One region of the Methyloversatilis discipulorum genome, then DNA from elsewhere that is predicted to be linked to it. Evidence: predicted binding sites of a transcription regulator. Region 1 holds the regulator's gene; each other region holds the start of a gene.
What was found. The regulator sigma-54, encoded in region 1, starts transcription at its own class of promoters, with help from an activator protein. The targets are predictions, from matches to a motif close to TGGCACNNTTCCTGCT.

Region 1 (5,800 bases):
AACATCGGGCAGCTCCGACGTTCGAAGACGATCGACTATACCAAAAGGTTTTTGCCTGTCCGGCAGGCCCGGCGCGCCTTTCGGGGACGTCTTGTTGCATAGCGCACGAAAGCAGGTGCGACCCGCCACCGCGGGCGGGCCGATGCTGCCGCGTTCAGGTCTTCGAGCACTCGCTGATGAAGGCCTTGCGCTCGTCACCCTTCAGCGATTTGGCGCTGGCTTCGGCGCGACACTGCTTCTTGCGCGCTGCAGCATCGTCGGATGCGTCTGCAGTGGTCGTCGCCTCGCTCTTTCCGGACGACAGGCAGCTGCTCATGAAGGACTTGCGCTCGTCGCCCTTCAGCGACTTTTCCTTCGCCTCCTTGTTGCAGGCACGCATCCTGTCCTGCTGTGGGCCGGCGACGGCGGCATGCGGGAAGGAGGCGAGCAGGGTGATGCTGACGAGTGTGCAGCTGAGCGTAAGGCGGGTATTCGGCATGACTGAGCTCCTGGCTGTGCAGCATGAAATGACAATACCGGCGGCGGCCCGGGCGGGCTGCCGTCGTGCATGTTATGCATATGTCATCATCATGTACAGTCGCCGGGTCAGCCATCCTCCCCGCCGAGGGCGCGGCGCTGGCGTTCGACGAATTCGAGCGTCGAATCGATGCCGCGGAAACTCAGTATCGTGGTACGCACGGCGGCCTCGACCAGCACCGCCAGGTTGCGGCCAGCTGCAACCGGAATGACCACCTTGCGTATCTTCACGCCGAGGATGTCCATCACCTCGTTGTCCAGCGGCATGCGCGTGGCTTCGGGCAGGCCGGTCACCTGCTTCTGCAGATGCACCACCAGTTGCAGCTTCATCTTGCGCCGACAGGCGGTTTCGCCGAATACGGTGCGGATGTTCAGTACGCCCAGCCCGCGCACTTCGAGGAAATCCTTCAGCAGTTCCGGGCAGCGTCCTTCGAGCACATTGGGTGCGATGCGCGAAATGTCGACGCAGTCGTCGGCCACCAGGCCGTGACCGCGCGAAATCAGTTCCAGCGCCAGTTCGCTCTTGCCGACGCCGGAGTCACCGGTGATCAGCACACCCATGCCCAGCACGTCCATCGACACGCCGTGCAGCGTGGTCTGGTCCGCCAGTTCGCGCGCCAGATAGGCGCGCAGCTGGTCGATCACCGAGGCAGCGCTGCGCTGCGTGGTCATCAGCGGGATGCCGCGGCTGGCGCAGCCGCTGCGGATGGTGGGCGGCGGATCGGCACCGTCGGCAACGATGAAGGCGGGCGGACGGGCGTCGAGCAGGGTATCGACGATGTCTTCGACCTTGCGTGTCGAGACGCTTTCGGCCCACAGGATTTCCGGCACGCCGACGACCTGTATGCGTCGGGTGTGGATGGTGTTCAGGTGGCCGACGAGGTCGGCCGGTGACAGACCGATCTGGTCGGCGACGATCAGCGTTTCACCACTGCCGCACTGCCATTGCAGGCGCAGCCGGTCGCGATTGTCCTCAAACAGCCGCGCGACGCTGAGTTTCCGCATGCGCGGGCTGCCAGGCTGTGAACAGGGTGTGGATGGCGGGTACGTCGGCGGCCTGCATCAGCTGTTCGCGGAAGGCCTTGTCGGCAAACATCTGCGCCAGCTCGGACAGGATCTGCAGATGCAGTTCGGTCGCCTGCTCCGGGACCAGCAGCACGAACAGGAGATTGACCGGGCGGCCGTCCGGCGCGTCGAAGGCAACCGGGTTTTCCAGTCGCACGAAGCCGCCGATGGCTTCCTTCAGGCCCTTGATGCGGCCATGCGGAATGGCCACACCCTGGCCGAGGCCGGTCGAACCGAGCTTTTCGCGCGCGAACAGGCTGTCGAACACCTGGCTGCGGGCGATGCCCTGGTTGTTTTCGAAAAGCAGGCCGGCTTGTTCGAACACACGCTTCTTGCTGCTGGCGTCGAGGCCGAGGCAGATGTTCGAAATGGGCAACAGCTTTGCGATAAGCGTCATGTCAGGGGCTACTCCGAACACGCGGCGGGCGCGGTACCGAGGTTAACGGTCGCCGCGCCGGAAAAGTTGATTGCACTGCAACAAGGCCGCGGATTATACGCCCCTGGCAGCGGGCAATCGTTTCATTCTGCCGCCTGGTGCTTCAGTGCTTCACGGGTGTGTTCGCCGGACTTCTCCTTGTGCTTGAGCACCTGGCGATCGAGCTTGTCGATCAGGTTGTCGAGCGTCGCGTACATGTCCTCGCTTTCGGCTTCCACGAAGATGTCCTTGCCGCGGACGTGCAGCGTAACTTCCGCCTTCTGTCGCAGCTTTTCCACCGACAGGATGACGGAAACGCTGGTCACGTGGTCGAAATGGCGGATCACGCGGTCGAGTTTCGTTTCGACGTATTCGCGGATGGCCGGGGTGACTTCGAGGTGATGGCCGGTGATGGTGAGGTTCATGCTGCCTCCTTTCGTTACGGGACGAAAAATGCGTGGCGATCGGGTCGGTCGATGTGATCCGTCTCAGATCGCCTTGCGCACGCTGACCGGCGGGATGTTCAGGGACTCACGGTACTTGGCGATGGTGCGCCGCGCAACGACGATGCCCTGCTGGCCCAGTATCTCCGCGATGCGCGAGTCCGACAGCGGACGCTTGGCATCCTCGGCGCCCACCAACTGGCGGATGAGCGCGCGGATCGCGGTGGCCGAACAGGCCCCGCCACTTTCGGTCGCCACATGGCTTCCGAAGAAATACTTCAGTTCGAACAGGCCGCGTGTCGTCGCCATGTACTTCTGCGAGGTGACACGCGAAATGGTGGATTCGTGCAATTCGAGCGTTTCGGCGATCTCGCGCAGCGTCAGCGGTCGCATCGCCACCTCGCCGAACTCGAAGAACTGGCGCTGCCGTTCGACGATGGCCTGCGACACGCGCAGGATGGTGTCGAAGCGCTGCTGCACGTTCTTGATCAGCCACTTGGCTTCCTGCAGCTGACCGGACAGGCCGCTGCCGCGCTGGCCCTGCAGGATTTCGGCGTACAGACGGTTGATGCGCAGCCGCGGCATCGCGTCCGGGTTGAGCAGGGCCGTCCATTGACCGCGCACCTTGCGTACCACCACGTCGGGCACGATGTAGCGCGCGTCGATCGGTGCGAACTGCGCGCCCGGGCGCGGGTTCAGCGAGCGGATGAGTGTCTGCGCGGCGCGCAGAAGCTCTTCGTCGCAGCCGACGGCGCGGCGGATCTTGGCGAAGTCACGCGCGGCCAGCAGGTCGATGTGCTGGTCGATGATGGTGCGAGCCAGTGTCGACACTTCGTCGGTGGGCAGCGCATTGAGCTGCAGCAGCAGGCATTCGCGCGGGTCGCGGGCACCGACGCCAACCGGGTCGAAGTTCTGCAGCTGGCGCAGCGCGATCGACAGGTCGTCGAGGTCGATGTCGGCTTCTTCCGGCAGCAGCTCGACCAGTTCGGTCAGTTCCTGGTTCAGGTAGCCGTCGTCGTCCAGCGCCTCGATCAGCAGGCGGATCAGGTAGCGGTCGCGCTCGCTCATCTGCGACAGCGCAAGCTGACCACACAGGTGGTCGCGCAGCGAGGTACCGGCGGCCTGTACGTCCTGGTAGTCGCCGTCCTCGTCGTCGCCGCCGCTGCGTGAGCCGTAGCTGCCGCTTTCGCCGGACCAGTCGTCCATGTCGGCGCTGCTGGCGCTCTCCTGGGCGCGCTGCTCCTCCTGCTGGGCGTCCGCGCTCTCCTGCGGCGTGCTGTCGCGCGTCTCGCCCATGCTGTCCTGCGGCGGCTGGTAGTTCGCGACCGGCTCGCTGTCGTCGCGCTCGAGCATCGGGTTCTCGTCCAGGAAGCGTTCGATCTCCTGGTTGAACTCGATGGTCGACAGCTGCAGCAGCCGGATGGACTGCTGCAGTTGCGGCGTGAGCGCAAGATGCTGGGAAAGTTTGAGTTGCAGCGACTGCTTCATGGTGTGCAAATTTCGGCGGTCTAGAGGCGGAAGTGTTCGCCGAGATAGACCTTCCTGACGCTCTCGTTATACACGATTTCTTCAGGCCGGCCGCTCGCCAGTACCTCACCGGCGTTGATGATGTAGGCGCGATCGCAGATGCCCAGTGTCTCGCGCACGTTGTGGTCGGTGATCAGTACGCCGATGCCGCGCTCCTTCAGGAAACGGATGGTTTTCTGGATGTCGATGACGGCGATCGGGTCCACGCCGGCGAATGGTTCGTCGAGCAGGATGAAGCGCGGCGACGTCGCCAGCGCGCGGGCGATCTCGACGCGGCGACGCTCGCCGCCCGACAGCGCCGCGGCCGGGCTCTTGCGCAGGTGGCCGATGCCCAGCTCTTCCAGCAGCTCGTCCAGCCGCGCGGCGCGCCGGGTCGCATCCTTCTCGTTCAGCTCGAGGATGGCGAGGATGTTCTCCTCGACGTCCAGCTTGCGGAACACCGAATTCTCCTGCGGCAGGTAGGACAGCCCCTCGAGCGCCCGCCGGTGGATGGGCAGGTGGGTGAGCCGCTCGCCGTCGAGATGGATCTCGCCGCCGTCGGCGCTGACCAGGCCGACGATCATGTAGAAACAGGTGGTCTTGCCGGCGCCGTTCGGGCCCAGCAGTCCGATCACCTCGCCACTGCCGACCTCGAAGGACACGTCCTTCACCACCGGGCGCGACTTGTACTTTTTGCGCAGCCGTTCGACCTTGAGCCGGCTGACAGTCCGGGAATCACTCATCTTGTTCGGGTTGTTCGCGCAATACCTTGTGAATGCTATCGGCGGAAAAACCGCGAGATTGCAAAAATCTTGCCTGTTTCGCCCAGCTTTTGGCATCCGACGGGCGGGCGTCGAACTTGCGGGCCCACACGGCACGGGCGCGGACCGCCTCGTCGTCGCCGACGCTGGCCAGCGCATCCGCGACGTCGGCCTCGGCCACGCCGCGCTGTTTCAGGTCGTACTGCAGCCGGCGCGTGCCGAAGCGCGCCGCGCGTGAGGTTACGAACTGCCCGGCGAAACGGCTATCGGACAGCAGCCCGCACTCCTCGAAACGGACGAGCAGGGCGGCAATCTCGTCCTCGTCGCCGTCCTCGCGCAGCTTGCGCGCCAGTTCCGCCCGGCTGTGGTCGCGCCGCGCGAGCAGGCGCAAAGCCTTCTCGCGCAGCGCGGCGTTCACGCGGCGTCCGCCTTGCTGTCCGGCGCGATCACCGCCAGTTCGGGCATGCCGCAGGCGACACGCACCTTGTTCTCGATTTCGCGGGCCATCGCCGGATTGGCGCGCAGGAATTCGCGCACATTGTCCTTGCCCTGGCCGATGCGGTCGCCGCTGTAGGAATACCAGGCGCCGGACTTCTCGACGAACTTGTGCAGCACGCCCAGTTCGATGATTTCGCCTTCGCGCGAAATGCCCTCGCCGTACAGGATGTCGAATTCGGCCTGCTTGAACGGCGGCGCCACCTTGTTCTTGACCACCTTGACCCGGGTTTCCGAACCGACCACCTCTTCGCCCTTCTTGATCGCGCCGGTGCGGCGGATGTCCAGGCGGACCGAGGCGTAGAACTTCAGCGCATTGCCGCCGGTGGTGGTTTCCGGGTTGCCGAACATGACGCCGATCTTCATCCGGATCTGGTTGATGAAGATGACCAGCGTATTGGTGCGCTTGATGTTGGCGGTCAGCTTGCGCAGCGCCTGGCTCATCAGGCGGGCCTGCAGGCCGGGCAGCGAATCGCCCATTTCGCCCTCGATTTCAGCCTTCGGCGTCAGCGCGGCGACCGAGTCGATGACGATGATGTCGACGCCGCCCGAGCGCACCAGCATGTCGGCGATTTCCAGCGCCTGTTCGCCGGTGTCCG
Region 2 (5,800 bases), 1.6 Mb from region 1:
GAGTACTCCGGCGCCTTCCTGCAGCTCTACCGCGAAGAGGGCTGGTACCTCGAACGCACGGTGCACTACATCGAGCGCGTCGGTCTCGACTACGTGAAGGGCAAGGTGGTCGATGACGCCGAGAACCGCAAGGCGCTGTACGAACGTCTGCTGTTCGCGCTGCAGGACTACAAGGACCCGTGGCTGGAACGTGCCGAGGCCGATGCGAAATCCGAACTCGGTCGCGAGTTCCGCACCATCGCCATCAAGCAGGCGATGAAGGCTTGATCAAGGGATGAGGGGCTAGGGGTCAGGGGCTAGCGACAAGCCCACCTCGCGCGGCAAAGCCGCGCCTGTTCCCTGGCCCCTAGCTCCTAGCCCCTGGCCCCAGCCCCCTCCAGATACCCATACAGGACCCCACATGAGCACCGAAACCACCACCTGGGCGCACGTCTGCGCGCTCGAAGACATCCCCCTGCTCGGCTCGCGCGTCGTCGCGGCCGAATCTGGCGACATCGCCATCTTCCGCACCGACGGCGACCGCGTGTTCGCGGTACATGACAAGTGCCCGCACAAGGGTGGCCCGCTGTCGCAGGGCATCGTCCACGGCGACACGGTCACCTGTCCGCTGCACAGCTGGAAGATCAAGCTGGAATCGGGCGAGGCGGTCGCGCCCGACGTCGGCTGCACCCGCGGCTTCGAGGTCAAGGTCGAGAACGGCCAGATCCTGCTCAAGGCCTGAGGTCCGCTGCGGCCCGCAACGCCTGCGACGGCGAACGCCGTCGCGGCGATCCGAATCACCACTATCCCGAGTACGGCTGCCTGCAAGGATGCGCGCAGACCGGATTGATGACGGGGAGGTCATCCACCGATGGACAAGAAAGCATTCCTCAAGGCCGGCCATACGCCCACGCTGTTCGCCGCCTTTCTCTACTTCGATCTCGCCTTCATGGTGTGGGTGCTGCTCGGCCCGCTGGGCGTGCAGATCGCCCAGGACCTGCAGCTCACGCACGCGCAGAAGGGTTTCATGGTTGCCGTGCCGGTACTGGCCGGCGCGCTGCTGCGCATGCTGATGGGTGTGCTGGTCGATCACCTGCAGCCGAAGAAGGCGGGTGCCATCGGTCAGGTCATCGTCATCGCGGCGCTGTTCGTCGCCTGGCAGTTCGGCATCCACAGCTATGAACAGGCGCTGCTGCTCGGCTGCTTCCTCGGCTTCGCCGGTGCCGCCTTCGCCGTCGCGCTGCCGCTGGCCTCGCGCTGGTACCCGCCGGAACACCAGGGCACGGCGCTGGGCATCGCCGGCGCCGGCAACTCCGGCACCGCACTCGCCGCGCTGTTTGCACCGGGTCTGGCCGCGGCCTTCGGCTGGGTCAACGTATTCGGCCTGGCGCTGATTCCGCTGGTGGCCGTCTTCATCTTCTACCTGCTGGTGGCGAAAGACGCGCCCGAATGCCCGCCGCCGAAGACGCTGGCCGAATACCTGAAGGTGCTGAAGGACCGCGATGCCTGGTGGTTCATGTTCTTCTACAGCGTCACCTTCGGCGGCTTCGTCGGTCTTGCATCGTCGCTCACCATCTACTTCAACACCCAGTTCGGGCTGGACGCGAAGATGGCCGGCTATTTCACCGCTGCCTGCGTGTTCGCCGGTTCACTGGTGCGGCCGATCGGCGGCAATCTGGCTGACCGCATCGGCGGCATCCGCACGCTGAGTATGATGTACGTGATCGCCGCTGCCTTCCTGTTCGGCGTGAGCTTCGGCCTGCCGCAGGCGTGGATGGCGGTGGTTGTATTCGTTGGTGCAATGCTGGCGCTGGGCATGGGCAACGGCGCAGTGTTCCAGCTGGTGCCGCAGCGCTTCCGTCGCGAGATCGGCGTAATGACCGGTCTGGTCGGCATGGCCGGTGGCATCGGCGGCTTCTACCTCGCGTCCTCGCTCGGCTATTCGCGCGAAGTCACCGGCAGCTACCAGACCGGTTTCGTCGTGTTCGCGCTGCTGGCGGTCGCCGCACTGATCGGCCTGACCCGTGTCAAGACGCGCTGGCGTACCACCTGGGGTGCGGCGCACCTGACATCGGCCCGCATCTGAGCCGGGCGGCATCATGACGCTCGCAGTGTCCATCGGCCAGTGCTCGGTCACCGGGCCGCGCCCGCGCAACGAGGACTTCGTCGGTGCGGTGACGCCGGTTGGCGAGACGCTGGACGCCAAGGGCGTACTGCTGGCGGTGGCCGATGGTGTCGGCGGCCACGCCAAGGGACGCGAAGCGGCCGAGTTCACGGTGCGCGGTCTGCTCAACGACTACTACGCGACACCGGACACCTGGCGCATCGCACAGGCGATCGACCAGGTGCTCGGCGCACTGAACCGCTGGCTGGTCGCCCACGCCGCGCGCACCCGCGAATCGGCGGGCATGGCCACCACGCTGTCGGCACTGGTGCTGCGCGGCACCCGCTGGCACCTCGCCCACGTCGGCGATTCGCGCATCTACCTCTATCGCGACGGCTGCCTGACGCAGCTGACCGAGGACCACACCTGGGCCCACCCGGAACTGTCCAACGTGCTGCATCGTGCGGTCGGTCTCGACGCCCGTCTCGCAGTCGATCACGCCGACGGCGAACTGGAGGTCGGCGACATTTTCGTGCTGATGAGCGACGGCGTCTGGAACACGCTGCACGACGACGGCATTGCCGCCCTGCTGGCGCGTGGCGGCGATGCCGAGTCGCTGGCATCGACGCTGGTGCTGCAGGCCGAAGCGCGCGGCGCCAGCGACAACTGCACCGCACTGGTCGCGCGGGTCGACGCGCTGCCGCAGGCGGCGCTGCGCGACCGGCTGGCCGAAGCAGCCGGTCTGTCGCTGCCACCCCGGCTGGCCATCGGCGAGGAACTGGACGGCCTGCGCGTCGAAGCCGTGCTGCACGAGTCGCGCGTCACCCTGCTCTACCGCGTCACGGACCTGGCCAGCGGCGAAGCGCGCGTGCTGAAGACGCTGCGCGAGGACGCCGATCCGGATGCCATCGCCGCGCTGGTGCACGAGGAATGGCTGGCGCGCCGCGTGGTGTCGCCGCAGTTCCCGCAGGTGATCGGACACCCGCGCAGCCGCCTCTACTACCTGATGAGCTGGCACGACGGCGCCAGCCTGCGTGCGCGCCTCGATGCCGGTCACCACTTCAGCACCGAACAGGTGGTCAAGCTGGGCTGCAGCGTGCTGCGCGCACTCGGCACGCTGCACCGTCTGGGCATCGTCCATCGCGACATCAAGCCGGACAACCTGCACCTGGACAGCCAGGGCACGCTGCGCGTGCTCGATCTGGGCGTGGCGGCGTCCGACGGCGAGGACTTCAAGGAGATCAACAACCCGGGCACGCCCAGCTATATGGCGCCGGAACTCTTCTCCGGACAGACGGCCAGCGAATCGAGCGACCTGTTCGCGCTCGGCGTCACCCTCTACCAGCTGCTGACCCGCCACTACCCGTGGGGCGAGATCGAACCCTTCCAGCGCCCGCGTTTCGGCGAGCCGGTGCCGCCCACGCGCTACCGCCCGGACGTGCCCGAGTGGCTCGAAGCGGTGCTGCTGAAAGCCATCGGCCGGGCCCCGGAAGCGCGCTTCGAAACCGCCGAGGAATTCCTGCTCGCACTCGAGCGCGGCGCCCACCGCCCGCTCGCGCTGCCGCGCCGCGCGCCGCTGGTCGAGCGCATGTCGGTACGCCTGCTGCGCGTTCTGCTGGTGGTGTCGCTGCTGTTCAACATCCTGCTGCTGTGCGCGCTGCTGCGCTGAGGGCGCGCGACTGCGGCCGCGCACCAGTCGCATGCATTCACAGGTCATTGCGCCCCGGCGCGGAGCGCTGGCATCCCGAAGCGCTGCCGTTCGCACGCAAATCGGCCTTGAGCGACGTGGCATACCCCTTGCTAAAAGTCTCGCGGAGACAAAGAACATGACCCAGAGCCAACACGAAACCCGCTCGACCTGCTGCTACTGCGGCGTCGGGTGCGGCGTGATCATCGAACACGACGGCAGCCGCATCACCGGCGTGAAGGGCGACCCGGACCACCCGGCCAATTTCGGCCGTCTGTGCACCAAGGGCGCCACGCTGCACCTGAGCGCCCGCCCGGACACGCGCGCGCTCCACCCCGAACTGCGCACCGCGCGCGACCTGCCGCGCAGCCGCACGAGCTGGGACACCGCGCTGGCGCACGCCGCTGACCGCTTCGCCGCCATCATCGACGAGCACGGTCCGGACGCCGTCGCCTTCTATATTTCCGGCCAGCTGCTGACCGAGGACTACTACGTCTTCAACAAGCTCGCCAAGGGGCTGATCGGTACCAACAACGTCGATACCAATTCACGTCTGTGCATGAGCTCGGCGGTGTCCGCCTACAAGCAGACGCTGGGCGCCGACGCCCCGCCCTGCAGCTACGAGGACATCGACCACACCGACTGCCTGCTGATCGCCGGCGGCAACCCGGCCTACGCTCACCCCATCGTCTATCGCCGCATCGAGGACGCGCGCCGCGCCAATCCGGCGATGAAGATGATCGTGGTCGACCCGCGTCGCACCGACACCGCCTCCGACGCCGACCTGCACCTGCCGCTGCTGCCGGGCACCGACATCTGGCTGTACAACGCGATGCTGCACGTGCTGCTGTGGGAGGGGCACGCCGACGACGTGTTCATCGCCGCGCACACCGAAGGCTTCGCCGAACTGCGCAAGCACGTGCGCGACATCACGCCGGCAGTCGCCGCCGAGGTGTGCGGCCTGCGCGCCGAGGACATCGTCACCGCCGCCAAGTGGTTCGGCGAATCGAAAGCGGCGATGTCGATGTGGTGCCAGGGCCTGAACCAGTCGCATCACGGCACGCACAACGGAACGGCGCTGATCGCGCTGCACCTGGCCACCGGTCAGATCGGTCAACCCGGTGCCGGCCCCTTCTCGCTGACCGGCCAGCCCAACGCGATGGGTGGTCGCGAAGTGGGCGGCATGGCCAACCTGCTGTCGGCCCACCGCGACATGGCCAACGCCGAACACCGCGCCGAAGTCGCCGCGCTGTGGGGTCTGCCGGACGTGCCGTCGCAGCCCGGGCTGACCGCGGTCGAACTGTTCGACGCGGTGCGCGACGGCAAGGTGAAGGCGGTGTGGATCGCCTGTACCAACCCGGCGCATTCGATGCCTGATCAAGCGCGCATCATCGAGGCGCTGCAGGCGGCCGAATTCGTCGTCGTGCAGGACGCCTACCGCGGCACTGAAAGCGCCGCCTTTGCCGACCTGCTGCTGCCGGCCACCACCTGGGGCGAGAAGGAAGGCACGGTCACCAATTCCGAGCGCCGCATCACGCACGTCAGCGCCGCACTGCCGGCGGCCGGCGAAGCGCGCGCCGACTGGGTGATCGCACGCGACTTCGCACGCGCGCTCGGCGCCCGCCTGGGCCGCGACGCAGACGCGCTCTTCCCCTACGAAACGGTCGAACAGGTGTTTGCCGAACACGTCGAAAGCACGCGTGGTCGCGACCTCGACATCACCGGCCTGTCCTACGCGGTGCTCGACCGCCTCGGCCCGCAGCAATGGCCCTTCCCGGCCGGCGCCGAAGGCGGTACCGCCACTCTTTACACCGACCGCCGCTTCGCCACGGCGAACGGCAAGGCACGCTTCGTCGTGCCGTCGGCCGCGACCACCGCGGAGAAGATCGATGCCCGCTACCCGCTGCACCTGAACACCGGCCGTCTGCGCGACCAGTGGCACTGCATGAGCCGCACCGGTCAGGTGGCGCGCCTGTACAGCCACGTCGACGAACCGCGGGTCGAGGTGCACGCCGACGACCTCGCACGGC
Region 3 (5,800 bases), 1.5 Mb from region 1:
TGCACAAGACCGTGCTGCAGAAGCTGGCCGAGAACGGTGGAAACATCCCGAAGGAATTGCTCTAAGGTCTGTTGGCATTCAGGCTCATCGGCCCGGCGCTTCGTCGCGAAGATCGGGCCGCACCGCAAGGAGATCTGCATGAACTACACCGGAAGCTGCCACTGCGGGCGGATCGCCTTTGAGGTCGATGGCGAACTCGCTGGCGAACTGACGGGCGTCGTCGCCTGCAACTGTTCGATCTGCCGGCGCAAGGGGGCGCTGATGTGGTTCGTGCCGCGCGCGGCGCTGAAACTGAAGACGTCCGAATCCGACATGGCGAGCTATTCCTTCAACAAGCACGTGATCAAGCACCGCTTCTGTCCGCACTGCGGCATCCATCCCTTCGGCGAGGGCAGGCGGCCGGACGGCGTCGAGAGCGCAGCGATCAATGTGCGCTGCCTCGACGACGTCGACATCGAATCGCTGCCGGTGAAGCACTACGACGGCCGCGCGCTGTGAAGCCACGCATCACGCTGATCACGCTGGGCACCGACGATCTGGCGCGCGCCGTCGCGTTCTTCCGCGACGGGCTGGGCTGGCCGACCAAAGGCATCGTCGGCGCCGAACATGAACACGGCGCGGTGGCCTTCTTCGATCTGCAGCCCGGGCTGAAACTGGCGCTGTGGCCGCGCGCCAGCCTCGCGCACGACGCCGGCATCACCGCGGGCGCAGCCGACCCGGCCGGCTTCTCGCTGGCGCACAATGTCACGTCGAAAGCCAAGGTCGATGCGGTGATGACCGAAGCGAAGGCAGCCGGCGGGCAGATCGTCAAACCGGCGCAGGACACCTTCTGGGGCGGCTACGCCGGCTACTTCGCCGACCCCGATGGCCATCTGTGGGAGGTGGCCTGGAACCCGCACTGGGAACTGCCGGAATGACCGCGCCACTCACCACGCTGCCCGACGACCTGCCGGTGCCTATCGACGACGGCGCCGCCGTCCACCTCGCGGGCCTGTCCCTGCCGGCGCTCGCGCTGCCGGCGACCGACGGCCGCACCGTGCAGCTGGCTGCGCTGCCCGGCCTGCAGGTGATCTACATCTACCCGATGACCGGCCGCCCCGGCGTGCCGCTGCCCGAGGGCTGGGACGCGATACCCGGCGCGCGTGGCTGCACGCCGCAGTCCTGCGCCTTCCGCGACCACCACGCGGAGCTGGCCGCGCTCGGCGCCGGCGTGTTCGGCCTGAGCAGCCAGAACAGCGACTATCAGCGCGAGGCGGCCGAGCGCCTGCACCTGCCTTTCCCGCTGCTCAGCGACGCCGGCCTCGCGCTGCGCGACGCATTGAAGCTGCCGGTGTTCCAGGCGGACGGCCGCACGCTGTACCGCCGGCTCACGCTGATCGCCGAGCAGGCGCGCATCGTCAAGGTGTTCTACCCGGTGTTTCCACCGGACCGCAATGCGGCCGACGTGGTCGACTGGCTGCACACACGGAGACCGTCATGAAGATCGCCGTCGTGCCACTGCTCGCGCTGCTGTCGTCGGTAGCGCTCGCCGCGCCGCCCGCGCCGACGCCCTGCCCCGACAAGCCGAACTGCGTGTCGACCGAAGCGTCCGACAAGGCGCAGATGGCGCCGATACCGTTCTCTGGCACGGTAGCCGAAGCACAGGACGCACTGCGCCGTGCGATCACCGCACAGCCGCGCAGCACGATCACGCGCGACGAGCCGGGCTTCGTCGCCGCGGAGTTCCGCTCGCGCGTGTTCGGCTTTGTCGACGCCGCCGAATTCGTCATCGATGCCGATGCGCGCGTCATCCGCTTCCGCAGCGGTGCACGCAGCGGTCACTACGACTTCGGCGTGAACCGCGAACGGATGGACGCGCTGCGCGCCGCACTCAGCCCGGCGCGTTGAGCGGACGCAACGCCGGTTCGAGCGCGAAACGCACGCAGCCTTCGTGGTTGTGGTCCAGCCGCAGAACGAAGCCTGCCGCCTGCGCGAGCTTCGCCGCCTGGTAGAGCCCGACGCCCAGACCGGCCGCCGAACTGACCGGTTCGCGCAGCAGCGAATCGGCGAGCGCCGGCGCGATCGCGCTGCCGCTGTCCTCGACCGACAGGCGCTCGCCGCCGAGCCGTAGCACCACGGAGATGCCCGGCTCGGCCTGCCGCTTGTGCAGCGCGTTGGCGATCAGGTTTTCGGCGACGGTCGTATACAGCGCGCCGGGCAGCCACAGATCGGGTTCGGTCGCGCCCTCGACCGCCACGCCGTCACCGGCGAAACGGGCGGACATCGATTGCAGCCATTCCGGCGCCGGCATCCATTCGCCGTCGGCCGGTTGCGGCCGGCGCAGTTTTTCGAGCGTCGCTTCGAGCCGCGCGGTGATCACCGGCAGCTGGCGCGCCAGCAGCGCATTGGCGCGCGCCACGGCATCCGGGCCGTCGGCTTCGCGCGCGGCGTAACAGAGCGTATTCAGCGACTGCAGCAGGTTCTTCACGTCGTGCGTCAGGCGTGCGCCGGTGTCGTGGATGGCCGAAAGGTAGCTCAGACGGCGCAGTTCTTCGGCGCGCAGGCGGGCCTGGTAGAACTGGCCGAGCAGTTGCACCAGCAGGTTGAAATGCCACACCAGCCCGCCGGACAGCGGCCGCTGCGTGAAGATGGCCAGTTCGAGCAGCGGGTGCTCGAAGTCGTAGCGCTGCGCACCGCGCCGCCCGAACTGACCTTCATGCGCGCGGCCGCCGCCGCGCGTGCGCCACTCGCCGCCGGCCACCAGCGGTAGCGCCGACAGGCGGTTGGCGGCGCGGGCAACGAAGTCCTCCGGTCGACCGTCTTCCTCCGCCAGCGCAGCCAGGCTTTCCAGCCATCGTTCGTAGGGCAGCGCCAGCGACAGCACGTAGCGGGTGAAAGCCACACCCAGCCCGCCGAAGCCGCCGCGCGGATTCCACGCCCAGCTAAGCAGCATGAGCATTGCGGCCAGCACCGTCAGTGTGCCGAGCAGGGCGCGCAGGTAGTCGACGCCGGCAATCAGCATGGCGGCCAGCGTGCCCAGCGCCAGCACCGCCAGCAGCAGCAGCACGAACAGGCCGGACACGAAATCCAGCACTTCGCGGTCGCGGTCGGCGCGCTCGTGGCCGGGCACGCCGAGCATGACGGTCAGCGCCAGCGGCGACAGCCACAGGCCCAGCGTGTCGATGCCAGCCGGCAGCGACAGCCCGGGCGGCAGTGCGCGCGGCAAGGCGACGGTGAACAGCGCGGTGATCAGATAGGCGAGCGCGCCGAGGTAATAGATGCGCGGCCCGCGCGAGGTCGAAAAGAACACCTTGCCGCCGACCAGACCAGCCAGCAGCAGCATCCACAGGCTCAGCACCGCCGGGCCGTAGAAAATCATCAGCGCCAGCACGACTGCCCCGAGCAGGACCAGCGCGCGCGCGTTGAGCCGGCTCTGCGCGCCAACCAGCGGCTGCCACATCAGCAGCAGCCCGATGTGCGACAGCAGCGCGACGCGCGCCAGCGTCACGTCGTCACCTATCCACAGCAGTCCGTGCAGGCTGGCCAGCACGGACAGCAGCAGCCAGGGCCGTATCCGCGTCAGCCAGTCGAGCAGGCGCGGCGTCGCTTCGCGCGGACTCACCGGCGCGTCCTGCGCAGTCGGCGGCATGCGGCCGCGGCGCGCGGCGGGTGACCGGAACATGACGGAACTGTCGAAATACGGTCAACTTCTGCGCAGCGGGGCGACCGACTCAGGGCGTCCGTACCGCTCCGTTGCGCGGACAAGGAAAAAAACTGTTTCGGATTCAGCACGATGCACACCGCCACCGCTGACACGCCGCAACGGGCACGGATCGTGCAGTGATGTGGCTATCAAGGAGGACTTTCATGAGATCCACGCAAAACGGTTTCACACTGGTCGAAATCGCCATCGTTCTGGTCATTATCGGTCTGCTGCTCGGCGGCGTGCTGAAGGGTCAGGAACTGATCAACAGCGCCAAGGCGAAAAGCCTGGTCAATGATTTCCGCACGATATCGACCGCCGTGTACGCCTACCAGGACCGTTTCCGCTTCATGCCGGGCGACGACCCGGCTGCCACCCAGCATGTCGGCGGCACCAACGCCAGCAGCCCGTCAGGCGAAGCCCGCGGCAACGGCCGCGTCGGCGGCAACTGGAACTCGACCACCACGACCGACGAATCCTTTCTCGTCTGGCAGCACCTGCGCATGGCCAATCTGCTGACCGGCAACAGCAATTTCAGCGACATCAACAGCTACTTCCCGAAAAACGCCGACAACGGCAACATCGGCATCACTGGCGCCGTGCCGATCAGGCCAGCAACGGAGACCGCGACGTCGTCCAGTTCCGCATCGGTGCCGATGACGGGCGCCTTCTTCATCTGCTCGGACGGCATTTCCGCCCGACTTGCCCGCCAGGTCGACGCGACCATGGACGATGGCGCCACCAACACCGGCAATGTGCGCGCAATGGCCCAGGTCGATGGCGCCGGTGCAGCCAGCGGCACCGCGATCGAAATCACCGCCGAACGGGAACGCAACAGCAGCGATCTGTACACGGTCTGCGTCGCCTACTGATCTTGCCGCCGGGTAGCGTCCGCCGCCCGGCCCCCTGACCGACTACCCCTTCAGCAGTTTCGATTCCGCCCGCGCCAGTTCAGCCGGCTCACCGAGCAGCACCACCACGTCGCCGTTCTCGAAGGCCAGATCCGAACTCGGTTCGAGCGCACGGATGCCGCGCCGGCGGATCGCGCTCACCTCGACCCGTACATCCTCGAAATGGAATTCGTCGATGCGGTGGCCGATGGCCCAGGCGCCCGGGGCGAGCGCCACCGAGTGCAGCCGCTTGTGCTGCGCCTCGCTGACCGCCTCCTCGGCCAGATGCTCGGCACCGCGATACAGACCGCGCAGCAGGTGGTAGCGGTCGCCGCGCAACTGGCGGATGCGCTTGAGCACCCGCGCCAGCGGCACGCCCAGCAACACCAGCGCGTGCGTGGCCAGCATCAGCGACGATTCCAGCGACTCCGGCACCACTTCGGTGGCGCCGGCGGCCGACAGCTTGTCGTAGTCGCGCTCGTCGAAGGTGCGTACCACCACCGGTATGTCGGCGCGCAGCTCGTTAGCCAGGCGGATCACCCGCATCGCGGCGTCGGTATCGACGAAGGTGACGACGACGATGGACGCGCGCGCGATACCGGCGGCGATCAGCGTTTCGCGCCGGCCGGCGTCGCCGAACACCACCGTTTCACCGGCCGCCGCCGCTTCGCGCACGCGCTCCGGGTCGAGGTCGAGCGCGATGAATGAAATGCCTTCGTTTTCGAGGAAACGGCCGAGGTACTGGCCGTTGCGGCCGTAACCGCAGACGATGGCATGACCATCGGTGGCCAGTGACTGGGCGGCGATGGACGTGAGCTGCATCGAGCGCAGCAGCCACTCGGACGGCACCAGCCGCAATACGATGCGGTCGGCGTAGTGGGCCAGTATCGGCGCGGTGAGCAGCGTGAGCAGCAGCGAGGCGAGCACGATCTGCAGGATGCGGTCGGGAATCAGGTGGGCGGAATCGGCCAGCGCCATCAGCACGAAGCCGAATTCGCCGCCGGCGCATAGCCACAGGCCGACGCGCAGCGCATTGCCGGGCGACGAGCCGAAGAAGCGCGACGCCGCAGCCGCCACCGCGAACTTGCCGATCAGGATGAACAGCACCGTCACCAGCACGAAGAACAGCTCGGAAAACACCAGCGCGAGGTTGAGCTTCATGCCGATGGTGACGAAGAACAGCCCGAGCAGCACGTCGCGGAAAGGCTTGATGTCCTCTTCCACCTGG
Region 4 (5,800 bases), 500 kb from region 1:
GATGGGCGGCACCAGCGGAAAGCGCATCGTGTTTCCGCCGCTGCCGCTGCATCTGCCGGGCGGCCTGCCGAATCTGTCCATGGTCGCCGCCTACTGCGCGCTGAACCGCTGTACCGTCAATATCGCCGACGCCTACGCGGCCGAGGGCTTCGACTTCTCCGGCACGCGTGCCTTCGATGCCCGCACCGGCTACCGCTCGACCAGCTTCCTGACGGTGCCGATGATGAACCACGAAGGTCGGGTGATCGGCGTGCTGCAGCTGATCAACGCCGTCGATCCGCTGACCGGCGTGGTCGGCGTGTTTTCCGATTCCGACCGCCGGCTGGCCGAGTCGCTGGCATCGCAGGCCGCCATCGCGCTGACCAACCGGCAACTGGTGAGCCAGCTCGAAGCGCTGTTCGAGTCCTTCATCACGCTGATCAACAACGCCATTGACGAGAAGTCGCCCTACACCGGCGGTCACTGCCAGCGCGTACCGACGCTGACCATGATGCTGGCCGAAGCGGTCAATGACACGACCGACGGCCCGCTGGCCGACTTCACGATGACCGACGCCGATCGCTACGAGCTGAAGATCGCCGGTCTGCTGCACGACTGCGGCAAGGTGACCACGCCGGTGCACGTGGTCGACAAGGCGACCAAGCTGCAGACCATATTTGACCGCATCCAACTGGTCGATGCGCGCTTCGAACTGATACGTCGCGACATCGAACTGGCCACCTTGCGCCGGCAGATGGCGCTCGGCCCGGATACGACGAGTGCTGCGCGCGCACGGATCGAGCGCGAAAGTGCCGACCTGCTCAATGAGGTCGAGGGCGACCGCGCCTTCCTCCGTCAGGCGAACATCGGCTCGGAGCGGATGAGCGATGCCGACGTCGAACGGGTGCACGCGATCGCCCGGCGCTGGTCATGGACCGACGCCCAGGGCGCCCGTTACCCCTGCCTCAGCGCCGACGAGGTCGAGAACCTGACCATACGTGCCGGCACGCTGACCGGCGCCGAACGCGAAATCATCAATTACCACATCGTGTCGACGATACGCATGCTCGAGTCGCTGCCCTGGCCGCGGCACCTGACCAATGTGCCGGAGTACGCTGGCGGCCACCACGAACGGATGGACGGCAAGGGCTACCCGCGCGGACTGACCCGTGAGCAGATGAGCGTGCAGGCCCGCGTGATGGGCATCGCCGACATCTTCGAAGCGCTGACCGCCAAGGACAGGCCCTACAAGCGGCCGATGAAGCTGTCCGAAGCGCTGCACATCCTCGGCAAGTTCCGCCTGAACGGCCACATCGACCCCGACCTGTTCGATGTGTTCGTCCGCCAGCAGGTCTATCTGCGCTACGCGGAAACCTATCTCGACCCCGAACAGATCGACGACGTCGACCTCAGTGCCATCCCCGGCTACGCAGTGAACTGACGTTTTTCGTCACATGCTGCCGGTGAACGGCAGGACAGAAGCATCTGTGTCGAACTGTGTCGCCGCGCTCGGAACAAAAAATCCTTGTGTTTCAGCGAACTGTAAAAAAGTGCTAAAGCTGGCACCCGCCTTGCTCGATATCACCCTGAGCGCAGTCGCGCCCGTTCCGTTCCAACAGGAGAGAGTGATGAAAAAGGTTCAGCAAGGTTTCACCCTGATCGAACTGATGATCGTGGTCGCGATCATCGGCATTCTGGCGGCGATCGCGATTCCGCAGTATCAGGACTACGTTACGCGTGCGAAGTGGCAGGATGCTGTGGCAAGTCTCGCATCCGTCCGAACTGATGTAGCGCTGTGCATTCAGACCAACGGTGGATCGCCTGGAGCTTGCGATTCGAACGAAGACTTGGCGACGGCTACCGGTAAGACGGGTTATACGATTCCGACGAGCTTTGCAGGCGGCGCTGTTACCCTCGGCACCATTGCCTCGACCGAGGGAACTGGCGGTGTTGGGGGGACAATTTCGTTTCCTCTGACTGGCAATTCATCGGTGAGTAGCTGTACTCTTAACATGGTTGGTACAGTTGGCACTACGAGCATCACGTGGGCCTATCAGACCGGTGGATCTGGTTGTAACAAGTCGAAGACGGGTTTTGACACTGGAAGCAGCTCCAGCTCCAGCTCCAGCTCCAGCACGAGTTCGGGCGGCTGATCCGAGCTTCGCATGAAGGAAGAGGCCCGTGAGGGCCTCTTTTTTTTCCATGAACTCCGTTTTCCGAAGCTATCTCGCGACGCTGCTTTTCCTTGGCATCAGCCTGACGTTTTACACGCAGATCAGCCCCTGGCATCGTGCTTCACTCGGTCAGATGCTGCATTTCGGCAGCGACGGTGCAATCGTCTTCTCTGTGTTCGACGCCTATGTGTGGCTGATCCTGCTGTATGCGGCCGTACTGCCTTTCTACTACCGTCAGACAGCGGCGGAATCCAAGGCGCTGGTTGTGGCGCGCGCGGGCTGGCAGAAGATCCGTAACGGTCGTGTGTTCGATGCCGACGAAGCTTTGGCCCTCCGCATCCTTCTGCTGAAGTTCTTCTTTGCGCCTCTGATGGTCAGCTGGTTGCTGCAGCATCTGGCGGCATTCTCCGGCTTGACGTCACTTCCGGGTTCTGGCGTGGCCGTGAACTGGATCGAGCTATACAACAAACACCTGCATGCGCCACTGATACATGTCGTGGTTTTCGTTGATGTGCTGTGCTTCACCTTCGGCTATCTTGTGGATCATCCGAAACTGAAGAACGGATTCGTGTCGGTCGATCCGACGCTGTCCGGCTGGCTGGCGTGCCTCATCTGCTACCAGCCTTTCAACCAAGGACTGACGGCATTCATCGGCTGGTACAGCAGCGATACACCGATTGTCGGTGATCCGCATCTGCAGTTCGCGATCAACATTTCCGTACTGCTGACGTTTGCCATATACAGCACCGCCAGTGCGAACCTCGGTTTCAAAGCCAGCAATCTGACCAATCGCGGCATCGTGCGACACGGTGTCTATCGCTGGATCCGCCATCCTGCCTATACCTTCAAGAACCTGGCCTGGTGGCTGGGGGCCATGCCGCCACTGTGGGCGGCGTTACAGACCTCGGTACTGGGCAGCATCGCCATCCTGCTGTCCCTCTGCGGCTGGACCGCGATCTACGTCGCGCGCGCGCTGACCGAAGAGCGCCATCTGCTGATGGCCGACAACGGCTATCGCGAGTACATGCAACAGGTGCGCTACCGCTTCATTCCCGGTCTCGTCTGACGTTCGGTCTCCTCGCACTGCAGATGGCGCGCCACGACATGGTCGATGGCCGCCAGCAGCTGTTCGTTCAGGCGCAGGCCATCACGATGGCGCCGGGTGGCGATGAACACCCAGTTCCATCGGGCGTGAGCCGGAACGACGGCTAGCGCGCTGACGCCCGGCAGTGAGCCATCCCGCCAGAACATTCGCTGTCCTCGTGCATCGTCGAAGACGTGGAAGATGAGGCCGTGGCAGTTGCGCGGCCCACTAGCGCGCACACAGGCCTGCGGCGCAGTGTCCAGCGCCTTGAGGCTGTTTGCCGGGAAGGCCCGCGTAATAAGACGGGAGAGGTCGCGAGCGTTGCTCTCGAAGCCGCCACTTGCCAGCATGGCCGGATAGTTGAAGTAATAGCTGGCGGGGTCGTCCGTTGGATCGTCCGGACTGGCGTGGTAGCGGACAGTCAGGTCACTTTCGTCGTACGGCGCGATGGTCGACCTCCCGATGCGTCGGACAATCGACGCGGCGACCCGGTCGGCGAGCGATTGCCCTGTACGAACGCGCAGCGCCTCGCCGAGCAGGCAATAACCGGTATTGGAATACTGGAAAGTCGCCCCGGCGGGTGCGTGCAGTGGTTCTGACAGCAACTGCCCGATATGAGGCGGGCAACGTGGTTCGGGCCTGAGCATTTCATCCAGACCAGCATGGCGACGCAGGCCGGATCTGTGCCCGAGCAGATCACGCAGGGTGATGCCGCCGACGCCGCGACCACTCGAATCACTGTCGATGCCCAGCACATCAACCAGTTTCGAACCGAGTGGCAAGCTCTTGTCCGCATCGGCATCAAGGACCGCTAGCCCGGTCAGGATTTTCGACAGACTGGCGATGCGCAACGGCTGATCCACCGTCAAGGGGCGACCGGGCGAGGCCTCACCGAATGCCAGATCAATGGCTTGGACGTCGCGACCGCGCAGCGAGAACTGGGCGGCTGGCAATGACTGCTCAGTGAGCAGGCGCTGCAGTTCCGATGTGAGTGCGGCCGTGCATCGAGGCGCGGCATTGGCGTGTGCCACCGCTAGAGCCGCGGTCAAGGTGACGAGCAGCAATCGTCGCATTACTCAGACTTCGATCAGGTCGGGTGAAATGCACAGCCTGAGAATGTGTTGGGCTGCACCATCCCGCACGCGATTGCTGAGCCACCACACCGCACCCTTTTTCACCGACCACTCCGCCTCCTCACCCGACAGCAACAACGCCGCCACCCGCCCCAGCGTCGGTTGATGCCCCACCACCATTACGGCGCCGCTGCCCGTCGGCCAGTCAGTGGCCGCAATCAGGTCAGCGACCGACGCATCGGTGCTCAACAGCCTTGAGGTTTCGAACTCCAGTTCCAGTGTCTGCGCGGTCTGCTGACAGCGGGTGGCCGGGCTGACCAGGATTCGGGTGTTCTTCGGCAGGCGGGGTTTCAGCCAGGCGGCCATCTGCTTGGCCTGCTTCTCGCCGCGCGCGGACAGTTGGCGGCTGGCGTCGGGTACGGTGTCGAGCGCTTCGGCGTGGCGCCACAGGATCAGTTCCATCGATGTCTCCTCGTGTTCTGTTCAGGCGCGCGCAGTGTGGTGAGGTGACGTGACGGATGCATGACACGGCGCCCCGGATTCAGCGCGGGCGCGGCATGCGTTCCAGGCGCTTGAGCAGCTTCGGTGCCTCGTCGACGATTTTCCGGTAGCGCGGCATGTGATGGGCGGCAATCTGAGCGACCGCAGCGAGCCGCGCCGGGTTGCTGCCGGCGGCGGCCAGCAGGCGTGGGCCGGCCTGGCTGAGGTCGTTGATGAAGCCAAGCTGCTCCTGTGCGGCCGCCAGCGTTTCGAGCGCGCGCCGGGCGCGATTGGCGTGCAGCAGCGGCAGGCTGAATTCGAGCGCGTAGCGCAGCCGCTTCACGTCGATGCGCAGCGCGTGCAGCGCGGCGATGTCGCCGGATCTGGCCAGACGGGCGGCGGCGATCATGCGGGTGTGCGCGCGCGCCAGACGCTTGCGGGCGAGGGCGGCCAGCGATGGTGCGTCCTGCCGTTCGTCGAGCCGATGCAGCACGTCGAGCAACGCGATCATCAGCCGGGCCTGCCTGCCGTCCTGCAAGGCATTGATGACGCGCTCGCGCACTTCGCCGCGTATCGCGAGCAGTGTGCTGGCGAGATCGTTCAGTTCTGGTGAGGCCGCCTTGCCCAGCAGCGGCGCCACCAGTTCGGACTGCAGCACGTCGCGGTCGCGCAATTCGCCCAGTTCGCCAGCCAGCGCACGCAGGTGCTGCGCCAGATCGTCGGCGCTGCCGTCCGGCAACGCGGGCGCGAACACTCGCAGTGCGCTGCGCAGCCGGCGCAGCGCGACGCGCATCTGGTGGATGAATTCCGGCGCGTCGCTGTTCAATGCGCCGTGTTCGTTTGCCTGGTAGTGCGCGATGCAGTCCAGCGCGACCGCGCGGAATGCGTCTGCGGCCGAGCCTTCCGGGTCTATCGGCGAGCGGCCGGCGCGCACCGGTTCGGGTTCGGTGCCGGCCATCAGGTCGTAGCCGCGCTGTGCCTTGCTGCGTGACTCTGCACGCAGCGGCAGC

Region 2: METFAM1_RS0104890 (nitrate reductase) is a predicted target of sigma-54. The motif match lies at 3,870-3,885, and genes of this name have one in related genera.
Region 3: METFAM1_RS0119335 (prepilin-type N-terminal cleavage/methylation domain-containing protein) is a predicted target of sigma-54. The motif match lies at 3,804-3,819, and genes of this name have one in related genera.
Region 4: METFAM1_RS21335 (pilin) is a predicted target of sigma-54. The motif match lies at 1,540-1,555, and genes of this name have one in related genera.

Annotation. Positions count from the first base shown of each region.
Region 1 is NZ_AZUP01000001.1:2,625,037-2,630,836, reverse strand. It holds gene METFAM1_RS0112295 (hypothetical protein) at 1-5, opposite strand, end outside; gene METFAM1_RS0112290 (PsiF family protein) at 155-478, opposite strand; gene hprK (HPr(Ser) kinase/phosphatase) at 586-1,521, opposite strand; gene ptsN (PTS IIA-like nitrogen regulatory protein PtsN) at 1,490-1,978, opposite strand; gene hpf (ribosome hibernation-promoting factor, HPF/YfiA family) at 2,101-2,421, opposite strand; gene METFAM1_RS0112270 (RNA polymerase factor sigma-54) at 2,485-3,927, opposite strand; gene lptB (LPS export ABC transporter ATP-binding protein) at 3,948-4,688, opposite strand; gene recX (recombination regulator RecX) at 4,681-5,124, opposite strand; gene recA (recombinase RecA) at 5,121-5,800, opposite strand, start outside.
Region 2 is NZ_AZUP01000001.1:1,071,548-1,077,347, forward strand. It holds gene nirB (nitrite reductase large subunit NirB) at 1-267, shown strand, start outside; gene nirD (nitrite reductase small subunit NirD) at 401-721, shown strand; gene METFAM1_RS0104880 (nitrate/nitrite transporter) at 851-2,065, shown strand; gene METFAM1_RS0104885 (bifunctional protein-serine/threonine kinase/phosphatase) at 2,079-3,752, shown strand; gene METFAM1_RS0104890 (nitrate reductase) at 3,910-5,800, shown strand, end outside.
Region 3 is NZ_AZUP01000001.1:4,158,353-4,164,152, reverse strand. It holds gene METFAM1_RS0119365 (DUF3597 domain-containing protein) at 1-65, shown strand, start outside; gene METFAM1_RS0119360 (GFA family protein) at 139-498, shown strand; gene METFAM1_RS0119355 (VOC family protein) at 495-917, shown strand; gene METFAM1_RS0119350 (peroxiredoxin) at 914-1,480, shown strand; gene METFAM1_RS0119345 (DUF1499 domain-containing protein) at 1,477-1,887, shown strand; gene METFAM1_RS0119340 (ATP-binding protein) at 1,871-3,661, opposite strand; gene METFAM1_RS0119335 (prepilin-type N-terminal cleavage/methylation domain-containing protein) at 3,847-4,554, shown strand; gene METFAM1_RS0119330 (monovalent cation:proton antiporter family protein) at 4,597-5,800, opposite strand, start outside.
Region 4 is NZ_AZUP01000001.1:2,122,413-2,128,212, reverse strand. It holds gene METFAM1_RS0109805 (HD family phosphohydrolase) at 1-1,420, shown strand, start outside; gene METFAM1_RS21335 (pilin) at 1,608-2,132, shown strand; gene METFAM1_RS0109795 (methyltransferase family protein) at 2,182-3,219, shown strand; gene METFAM1_RS0109790 (serine hydrolase domain-containing protein) at 3,192-4,310, opposite strand; gene METFAM1_RS0109785 (SixA phosphatase family protein) at 4,314-4,772, opposite strand; gene METFAM1_RS0109780 (CYTH and CHAD domain-containing protein) at 4,852-5,800, opposite strand, start outside.